Regions from separate parts of the Streptomyces sp. NPDC054765 genome, predicted to be linked through region 1. Evidence: predicted binding sites of a transcription regulator. Region 1 holds the regulator's gene; the other holds the start of a gene.
The links. The regulator HspR, encoded in region 1, represses chaperone genes until heat shock. The targets are predictions, from matches to a motif close to TTGAGNNNNNNNNNCTCAA.
Positions count from the first base shown of each region.

Region 2: lon (endopeptidase La) is a predicted target of HspR. The motif match lies at 2,221-2,239, and genes of this name have one in related genera.

Region 1 is NZ_JBSHBP010000010.1:67,041-72,041, forward strand. Features, by position in the region: gene grpE (nucleotide exchange factor GrpE) at 1-460, shown strand, start outside; gene dnaJ (molecular chaperone DnaJ) at 506-1,681, shown strand; gene ACWGJY_RS09460 (heat shock protein transcriptional repressor HspR) at 1,683-2,135, shown strand; gene ACWGJY_RS09465 (hypothetical protein) at 2,347-2,751, opposite strand; gene ACWGJY_RS09470 (pyridoxamine 5'-phosphate oxidase family protein) at 3,247-3,651, opposite strand; gene ACWGJY_RS09475 (Uma2 family endonuclease) at 3,714-4,289, opposite strand; gene clpB (ATP-dependent chaperone ClpB) at 4,525-5,001, shown strand, end outside.
Region 2 is NZ_JBSHBP010000011.1:9,828-14,828, forward strand. Features, by position in the region: gene lon (endopeptidase La) at 1-2,198, opposite strand, end outside; gene ACWGJY_RS09925 (pentapeptide repeat-containing protein) at 2,303-3,136, opposite strand; gene ACWGJY_RS09930 (hypothetical protein) at 3,394-3,972, shown strand; gene ACWGJY_RS09935 (rhomboid-like protein) at 3,966-4,838, opposite strand.

The sequences.
Region 1 (5,001 bases):
GCGGCTCCAGGCGGAGTACCAGAACTACCGCCGTCGGGTGGAACGGGACCGGATCACGGTCAAGGAGATCGCCGCGGCGAACCTCCTGTCCGAGCTCCTTCCCACCCTCGACGACGTCGGCCGTGCCCGCGAGCACGGCGAACTGGTCGGCGGCTTCAAGTCGGTGGCCGAATCGCTGGAGACCGTGGTCGCCAAGCTGGGTCTGCAGCAGTTCGGCAAGGAGGGCGAGCCCTTCGACCCGACGATCCACGAAGCGCTGATGCATTCGTACGCACCGGATGTCACCGAGACGACGTGCGTGGCGATCCTGCAGCCCGGGTATCGCATCGGTGAGCGAACGATCCGCCCCGCGCGGGTCGCCGTCGCCGAGCCGCAGCCGGGCGCGCAGAGCGCCAAGTCCGCCTCCGACGAGGACACCAAGGCTTCGGACGAGGAGAGCGGTGGCCCGGACGAGGGCTGACGCGAGGACAGCAAGAGCATCCGTGCGGGAGGAGGGACGTCGGGGATGAGCACCAAGGACTTCGTCGAGAAGGACTACTACAAGGTCCTCGGCGTCCCGAAGGACGCCACCGAAGCGGAGATCAAGAAGTCGTACCGCAAGCTCGCCCGCGAGTTCCACCCGGACGCCAACAAGGGTGACGCCAAGGCTGAGGAGCGCTTCAAGGAGATCTCCGAGGCCAACGACATCCTGGGCGACAGCAAGCGCCGCAAGGAGTACGACGAGGCGCGTGCGCTGTTCGGCAACGGCGGCTACCGGCCGGGTCCCGCCGGTGGCGGCGGCTCCTTCAACTTCGACCTGGGTGACCTCTTCGGGGGCACGCCCGGTCAGAGTGGCGGGGGCGGCGGCTTCGGCGGCGGGCTCGGGGACGTCTTCGGCGGTCTGTTCAACCGCGGCGGCGCCGGTACGCGTACCCACGCGCGCCGCGGCCAGGACATCGAGTCCGAGGTGACGCTCAGCTTCACCGAGGCGGTCGACGGGGCCACGGTCCCGCTGCGGATGTCCAGCCAGGCGCCGTGCAAGGCGTGTTCGGGCACCGGCGACAAAAACGGTACGCCCCGGGTCTGCCCGACGTGTGTCGGCACCGGCCAGGTCAGCCGGGGCGCGGGCGGCGGCTTCTCGCTCACCGACCCGTGCGCCGACTGCAAGGGCCGGGGCCTGATCGCCCAGGATCCCTGCGAGGTCTGCAAGGGCAGCGGCCGGGCGACCAGTGCCCGCACGATGCAGGTCCGTATCCCCGCGGGCGTCTCCGACGGGCAGCGCATCCGGCTGCGCGGCAAGGGCGCCCCGGGCGAGCAGGGCGGCCCGGCCGGCGATCTGTATGTGGTCGTGCATGTCGACGCCCATCCGGTCTTCGGCCGCAAGGGCGACAACCTCACCGTCACGGTGCCGGTCACCTTCCCGGAGGCCGCGCTCGGTGGCGAGGTGAAGGTGCCGACCCTGGGCGGTCCGCCGGTGACGCTGAAGCTGCCGGCCGGCACCCCCAACGGGCGCACGATGCGGGCCCGGGGCAAGGGCGCCACCCGTAAGGACGGCACCCGCGGTGATCTGCTGGTCACCATAGAGGTGCTGGTCCCCGGCGACCTCAGCGACAAGGCGAAGGAGTCGCTGGAGTCCTATCGCGAGGCGACCGCGGGCCCCGACCCGCGGGCAGAGCTGTTCCAGGCCGCGAAGGGAGCATGAGATGGACAGCCGGGGCGGGCAGCGTCGTAACCCCTATGAACTGACCGAAGAGTCGCCGGTATATGTCATCTCCGTCGCGGCTCAGCTCTCCGGCCTGCATCCGCAGACCCTTCGCCAGTACGACCGGCTGGGGCTGGTCTCGCCCGACCGTACGGCCGGGCGGGGCCGCCGCTATTCGGCCCGGGACATCGAACTGCTCCGTACGGTGCAGCAGTTGTCCCAGGACGAGGGCATCAACCTCGCCGGCATCAAGCGCATCATCGAGCTGGAGAACCAGGTCGCGGCCCTGCAGCAGCGGGTCGTCGAGCTGCAGGGCGCCCTGGAGGGCGCGGCCAGCGCGATGCAGCAGCGGGAGGCGGCGGTACACGCCTCCTACCGGCGCGATCTGGTGCCGTATCAGGATGTGCAGCAGACCAGCGCGCTGGTGGTGTGGCGCCCCAAGCGGCCGGAATGATCCGGCCGGCCGGGGCGCGAGCACCCGGTGTGTGAGGTGGCAAAGGGCCGGGGAAACCCGGCCCTTGTCGCGTCTGTGCGCGGTGTCTCCCGGGGCTTCCCGGTACATTCCTGGTGCTGGTGCTGGTGCTGGTGCTGGTGCTGGTGCTGGTGCTGGTGCTGCGTGCGTGCGTGCGTGCGTGCGTGCGTGCGTCGTCCCGGGCCGCGCCCGCTCAGCAGCCGTTGTACCCGGCCGTCGGCATCGACAGCCGGCGGTGCACATGCGACTTCATCGCCAGGGTGTAAACCGGCTCGTCGAGGTCGGCGGTCTCCAGGCGCACCCCGGCCGCGGCGCACCGTGCGGTGAACTCGGCGGTGCCGTCGATGGCGTTCTCCAGCGCCCGGCGGTTGGGCGCCACGAACACATCCACCAGGCCCTCTTCGACATCGCGCCACAGCGCGCCGTGGTCGGCCCGCAGGTGGTGCAGGCTGAGCCGGCAGGTCAGGCGGTAGTCACGGGCAGCCGCCCACTGTGTGCACATGTCGTGCTGGCTCCGGTCATCTACCAGGAACGGATCCTCGTCCAGCTCGGACAGCGGCATCAGGCAGGCGATCGCCGTCACTCGGACCGAGTTCATCGTGCCCTCCGGGGCGTGGCGACTGTGGGGGCGACGATACCCCCGCGGGTGGCCCGTGGAGGAGGGGCTGTACCGGGCGGCGAAGCGTATCCGCAGGCGTGGCAGATCTTCCAGCCGTCCTGGTTGACGGCCAGCCGGCCGCCGCAGCGCGGGCAGAGCTCGGCGTGCGGGTGCGGACGGGCGGGGGGCGGACGGCGAGGAACGGTGGTCACGATGTGCACTGCCGACGCCATGCGGCCTCCAGCTGCCGTCTTTTGCAGGGGACAGGCCCGATGCCGCCCGTCCTTGCACGGAGCTGTTCGGTTCCCGTCGCTCCTGACTACACCAGGTGGACGGCCTACGGCGGAGCGGGAGGGTCCGTTTTCGGCCAGGGGGCGAGGGGGCGAGGGGGCGAGGGGGCGAGGGGGCCAGGGAGCCAGGAGGCCAGGGGCCGGCGGGGCGACGGGCCGGAGGTGCGGCGGCCCGGCGCGGGACGGGGAAGCGGCGGCCCGGCTCTCAGGCCCGGCCCATCGCCTTGGTCACCGCGATCTCGATCATGACGCGATCGGGGTTGGGCGCCGGGGTCCGGCCGTAGCGCTCGGCGTACCGGCTCACCGCGTCGGCCACCGCCCCGGCGTCCGTACGCACCCGCGCGATGCCCTCCAGGGTCGCCCAGCGGCCCTTGTCGACCTGGCACACGGCGACGGTGGCGCCGTCCGCCCCGGCGGCGAGGACGTTCTTGACCTTGGCGCTGTCCTTGCGGGTGATGATCCGCGCGATCCGCTGCCCGGCGTCGTAGGTGACGCCTACCGGGACGACGTGCGGTGTCCCGTCCGTACGCAGCGTGGTGAGCGTCGGCATCTGGTACTCGCCCCAGAAGGCGAGGTACTCCGGGCTGAGGGCGCTGAGGTCGTGGGCCATGGGGGCAAGGGTAGTTCCGGGGCCGGGCGCCGGGTTCCGGGCCGGGGGCCGGGGTCCGGGATTCAGAGGAAGTCGGCGGTCTCCAGGTCGAAGGAGAAGGGGGCGGGGAGGGGGAGGGGCTTGCCGAGGGGGGCGGTGTTGTTCCCTACGTAGTCGTCACCGGAGGGATCGCTGAAGATCGTGATGGTGGCCTTGCTGCGGTCCACGAGCAGGTGGAGCGGGATACCGGCGCGGGCGTAGCAGCGCCGCTTGGCGATGCGGTCGTGCTCCGGCTTGCTCGACGTGACTTCCATGACCAGGGCGACGCCTTCGCTGGGCATCCAGGGCTCGGCGTCCAGGAACAGGTCCAGTTCCGTGGGCGCGAAGGTGGCATCGGGAATCACGTGGTTCTTCCGGTCGCCGGGGTGCAGCAGGAGTCCCTTGCCGCCGGAGACATCCATATCCGTCGCGGACTTCGTCAGGATCTGCTTGGACAGCCGGCTGAAGAAACGCTCGTGGTTCCCGTCGGTCGGTGGCGTCACGATGATCTCCCCCTCGATCAGCTCGGCCCGGAAGCCCTCGGGGGTCTCCAGGGCGAGGAAATAATCCAGGAGGGTCTCGTGGTCCGTCGCCATCGGCTCGTGTGCCATAGCCGTCATGCTGCACCTCCTTGTGGTCGAAGGCCAGCGTTCCAAGACCGCTTCGAGGGCGAAGGGGCGTTCGGCCTAATTCACCCGCAGGAGTGGGTTCCGGATGAGCGGGTGACGCTCCCGAAGCCGCCTTGAGTGGAATAGACTCAACTTATCGCACGTTGGCATGAGCAGGGTTTGCCCGGGTGGGTCCAGACTGGGCAACGAGGCCGTGCAGAACGACTACGAGGAGGATCGCGAGGACGTGGACGCCGAGCTGACCAACAAGAGCCGGGAGGCGCTGAGCGCCGCCAACGAGCGGGCGGTCACCGCCGGGCATGCGGACATGACGTCCGCGCATCTCCTGCTCGCGCTGCTGGCCGGGCAGGACAACGAGAACATCATGGATCTGCTGTCCGCCGTCGAGGCGGACGCCGCCGTGCTGCGCAACGGCGCCGAGCGGCAGCTCGCCGCGCTGCCGAGCGTGCAGGGCTCGACGGTCGCGCCGCCGCAGCCGGACCGCGATCTGCTCTCCGCCATCGCGGACGCCACCCAGCGCGCCAAGGAGCTGGGTGACGCCTATGTCTCCACCGAGCACCTCCTCGTCGGGCTCGCCGCCAAGGGCGGGCGCACCGGCGAGCTGCTGGAGCAGCAGGGTGCCTCCGCCAAGAAGCTGCTGGCCGCCTTCGAGGCCGGCCGGGGCGGGCAGCGGGTGACCAATGCCGACCCGGAAGGCACGTAC
Region 2 (5,001 bases), on a different contig from region 1:
GTCATCGCCACCTCCGGCCGGACCTGCCGGCCCGAGAGCAGCGAGGCCAGAGCCGTCGTCATCGTCACGCCCGCGCTCGGCCCGTCCTTGGGGACGGCGCCCGCCGGTACGTGCAGATGCACTCCGCGCTCCTTCAGGCCGGCGACCGGAAGTTCCAGTTCCGCGCCGTGGGAGCGCAGGAACGACAGTGCGATGTGTGCGGACTCCTTCATGACGTCGCCGAGCTGTCCGGTCAGCTGGAGCCCGGACGCCCCGGTCTCCGGATCGGCGAGTGACGCCTCCACATAGAGCACATCGCCGCCGGCGCCGGTGACCGCGAGGCCGGTGACCACACCGGGCACCGCGGTGCGCCGCCCGGCCGGGTCCTGTGCGGACTCCGGGGTGTGGTGCGGCCGCCCGATCAGCGGGCGCAGCTGGTCCACGCCGACCCTGAACGGCAGCTCCTGCTGACCCAGTTCGTGCTGGGCGGCGACCTTGCGCAGCAGCCTGGCGACCGCACGGTCCAGATTCCGTACGCCCGCCTCGCGGGTGTACTCGCCCGCCAGCTTGCGCAGCGCACCGTCCTCCAAGGTCACCTCGCCGGACTCCAGACCGGCCCGCTCCAGCTGGCGGGGCAGCAGGTGGTCCCGGGCGATGACGACCTTCTCGTCCTCGGTGTAGCCGTCCAGCCGGACCAGCTCCATCCGGTCGAGCAGCGGCTCGGGGATGGCTTCGAGGACATTGGCGGTGGCCAGGAAGACCACATCGCTGAGGTCGAGTTCGACCTCCAGGTAGTGGTCGCGGAAGGTGTGGTTCTGCGCCGGGTCCAGGACCTCCAGGAGGGCGGCGGCCGGGTCGCCGCGGAAGTCGGAGCCCACCTTGTCGATCTCGTCGAGCAGCACCACCGGGTTCATCGACCCGGCCTCCTTGACGGCCCGGACGATCCGGCCGGGCAGCGCGCCGACATACGTCCGGCGGTGGCCGCGGATCTCCGCCTCGTCCCGGACGCCGCCGAGCGCGACCCGGACGAACTTCCGCCCCATGGCCCGCGCGACGGACTCACCGAGCGAGGTCTTGCCGACACCGGGCGGCCCGACGAGCGCCAGCACGGCGCCGCCGCGGCGTCCGCCGATCAGCCCGAGGCCACGCTCGGCCCGGCGCTTGCGGACGGCCAGGTATTCGGTGATCCGCTCCTTGACGTCCTCCAGACCCCAGTGGTCGGCATCCAGGATCTCCTTGGCGCCGGCGATGTCGTAGGCGTCCTCGGTCCGTTCGTTCCACGGCAGTTCCAGGACGGTGTCCAGCCAGGTGCGGATCCAGGAGCCCTCGGGGCTCTGGTCGCTGGACCGCTCCAGCTTGTCGACCTCCTTGAGGGCGGCCTTGCGGACGTCCTCGGGCAGCTCGGCGGCCTCGACCCGGGCGCGGTAGTCCTCGCCCTCGTCCTCCGGGTCGCCGTTGAGTCCGGCGAGTTCCTTGCGGACCGCCTCCAGCTGCCGCCGCAGCAGGAACTCCCGCTGCTGTTTGTCGACACCCTCCTGGACGTCCTTGGCGATGGATTCGGCCACGTCCTGCTCGGCGAGATGCTCGCGCAGCGTCTGGGTGGCGAACTTCAGCCGGGCGACCGGATCGGTGGTCTCCAGCAGCCGGACCTTCTGTTCGATGGTCAGGAACGGTGAGTAGCCGGCGTTGTCGGCCAGCGTCGGGACGTCCTCGATCTGCTGGACGCGGTCGACGACCTGCCAGGCGCCGCGCTTGCGCAGCCAGCTGGTGGCCAGCGCCTTGTACTCCGTGACGAGTTCGGCCACCGCGTCGGGAGAGGGGCCTCCCCTGCTCGAACGGAGTGGAGAGCTTGGGGAAGGCTCGGAGACCTTCTCCTCGACGGTCGTGCCCTCCACCCAGAGAGCGGCGCCGGGCCCGGTCGTCCCGGAACCGATCCGTACCCGGCCCAGCCCCCGGATGAGCGCTCCGGGATCGCCGTCGGACAGCCGTCCGACCTGTTCGATCCGCCCGAGCGTGCCGATGCCGGTGTACGTCCCGTCGACCCGGGGCACAAGCAGCACCCGCGGCTTGTTACCCGGGGTGGCAGCGGCCTGCGCGGCCTCCACCGCGGCCCGGACGTCCGCGTCGGACAGGTCCAAGGGCACCACCATGCCGGGGAGCACGACCTCGTCATCGAGGGGCAGCACGGGCAGGGTGAGCGAGGTGGACGTCGTAGCCATGATCTCCCCTTCGGCAAACAAGTTGAGCTTTTCTCACTCAATGCAGTCGGGCCGGGAGATGTTCCCCCGCAGGCGTTCGCTGTGAGCGATCGCGCGGGGGCGGACTACCAGTGGGCGGGGCGGGACAAGGACCGGGGCAGCTTGGTGGCCGCGTCGCCCTTGGCGGCGTTGAGCTGAGCCTGGGTGAGGAAGAGGGCGCCGGTGAGGTCGGCGCCGCTGAGGTCCGCGTCCCGCAGATCGGCACCGATCAGGTCAGCCGTGCGCAGATCGGCGCCCGTGAGGTCGGCGGCGATCAGGCAGGCCCCGCGGAAGTTGGCGCCCCGCAGGCCGGCGCCCTTGAGGCGGGCTCCCATGAGGTCGGCACCCCGCCGCTCCTTCTTGCGGCCGGGGACCGCGGCCCGTACGAGTTCGCTGGTGCGCAGCAGCAGAGCGTTGACCTCGCCCCGGTGGGCCGGCACATCGAGGCCGGTGAGTTCCTGGGCGCTGCCGCGGGTGAGGCGTTCGGTCTTCTCCCGCGCGGCGCGCAGACCGGCGTGCACCGGGCGGGCCGCCGGCAGGGTCAGCGCCTCGGCCAGGTACCACAGGAGTTCGTGCAGCTGCCGCATGACAGGAAAGACGTCGAACATCTGACGGGCGGTCCCGGGGGCCTGCCGCCAGTCCCGCCCGCCGAAGGTGACCTGGGAGACCTTCTGCCCGGCGCCGAAGCAGTCGAAGACGGTACAGCCGGCGAAGCCGCGCGCCCGGAGGTCGGTGTGGATGCCGCAGCGGAAGTCCGTCCGCAGGTTCGGGCAGGGCCGGCCGGCGTCCTTGCCGATCGCGAAGTCCGCCGAGGCCGCGAACGGCAGCGCGACACAGCAGAGCCCGAAGCAACTGCCGCAGTCGGACTGCAGGCCGGGATCGACGGTGTCCGGAATCGATTGCGTGTGGTCTGGGGACACGGTGCGTGCACTCCTGCGGCCGGCGAGCACCGCACGAGGCCGCGCCCGGAACGAGCCGCCATTCTCCCAGGAGGCAAGGGCCCGCCGCGCCTGGCCGGATTCCTTCGCCGCGGGAGCCCACCGGGTTCCCGGGTGGACATCGTCCACGGCGAGGAGGCCGCAGCGCCGCGCGGCCCGGCCGGCCCGCGCGAAAACGCCTCCCGGCGTGACCCCTCAGGCCGCGTCATGACTGCTACGTTCGCCGCATGTTGCAGCGGATGTCCGGAGTTTTCCTCGGCGCACTCTTCGGGACAGTCTTCGTGGTGGCCAACGCGCACGACCCGCTCGCTCCCGCGATCGGCATCCCCCTGCGGGTGCTCGCGGTGCTCACGTTCGCCGGACTGCTGGCGCTCGCGCTGCGGGCCGGGCGCCTGGAGCAGTCCGCGGCCGGGGACGCCGAGTCCCCTCGAGCGGACTGGTTCCGGGGGAAGTTCGCGTTCGTCGTGGGGGCCGAGGTGGTGCTGCTGATCGGCGGCAATCTCGCGCTGCGGGCGGCGGGCGCCCCCGGGGAGACCGCCGTGGCCTGGATCGCACTGATCGTCGGTCTGCACTTCGTCGCGCTGACCGCGGTCTGGAAGCGGCGCAGCATCGCCGTCCCCGGCGTCGCGCTGACCGCGCTCGGCGCGACCGGACTGGGCATGGCGGCGACCTCCGCCGTGGCATGGGTGCCGTTCGTCAGCGGTGTGCTGTCCGGCCTGGCGCTGCTGGGCGGCTGCACCTACGCCATCGCCCATACGTACCGCTCGACCGTACGGACCGTGGCCCCCGCGGCCCCCGCGGCCCCGGACGCTCAGTAGGTCCGCATGCCGCCCCATGCCGGGTGGCCCAGGTCGCCCAGGAGCGGGGCGGGCCGCAGGCCGCGGGCGCGCCAGCGGCGCAGCAGCGGCCAGCTCGCCACCCCCAGGGTGAGCGAGAGCAGATGGCCCCAGTCCGTCATCGGGTCGGTGTAGGCGAGCAGATCGGTCACGGCCAGATAGCCGACACCCGCCAGCAGCGGCCAACGCAACCAGGGCGGCAGCAGGCCCGCGAGGGCGCCGATGCTGGTCATCACGCCGAAGCTGATGCCGTAGTCGAGGCGGTGCAGCGAGCTCTCCGGCAGCCGGCCGGCGGCGACCGAGAAGGCGACGGGCAGCTCGGTGGCAAGGGTGGCGAGCGCATGCCCGCCGAAGAAGACGGCGGCGGTGCGCAGCCCGCCGATCCGCCGCTCCAGGCCCGTCAGGACGAAGAGAAAGCCGATGGCGTACGCGGAGGTCATACCGCCCGCGATCCACAGGGCGCTGGCGACCAGCACCAGCAGCGGGGCCTGCGCGAGATGGACCACGTCCGTGCTGGAGCCCTGGAGCAGTTCGGAGACCAGTGTCGGGTCGGCGTACTCGGCGAAGAGCGAGGTGGCCACGAGAAGAAGGGCATAGCCGAACGTGAAGGGGGTGCCGGCGGGCGTGGGCAGCAGCCGCAGCAGCCGCCCCTGCGGAGACGTCCGGGGGGCTCTCGGCTCCGCTTCCTGCCCGAGGTCCCCGGCCTGCCGGGGGTCACGCTGCCGGGGAATTCCCGGCAGCAGGCCCGGCAGGACGGCCGGTGCCGCGTCCGGCCCGTTCCCTGAGCCCGGTATGACGGACCGCGTCCGATCGGCCCGTGCCCTCTCGGCGGTTCCCAGCCAGCTCACTTGTCCGAGGCCCCTTCCGTCCATGGCGCATCCGGTCAGCCACGCCCGTGTCCCTCGGCCGTGATTCCTCTGCCCTGCCCTACGTTCCGGACCAGCCTGCACGCTCAACCCATGAAGAAGCTGTGGGAGTGACATCCCTCACACCTGGCAACCGGCACGGCAG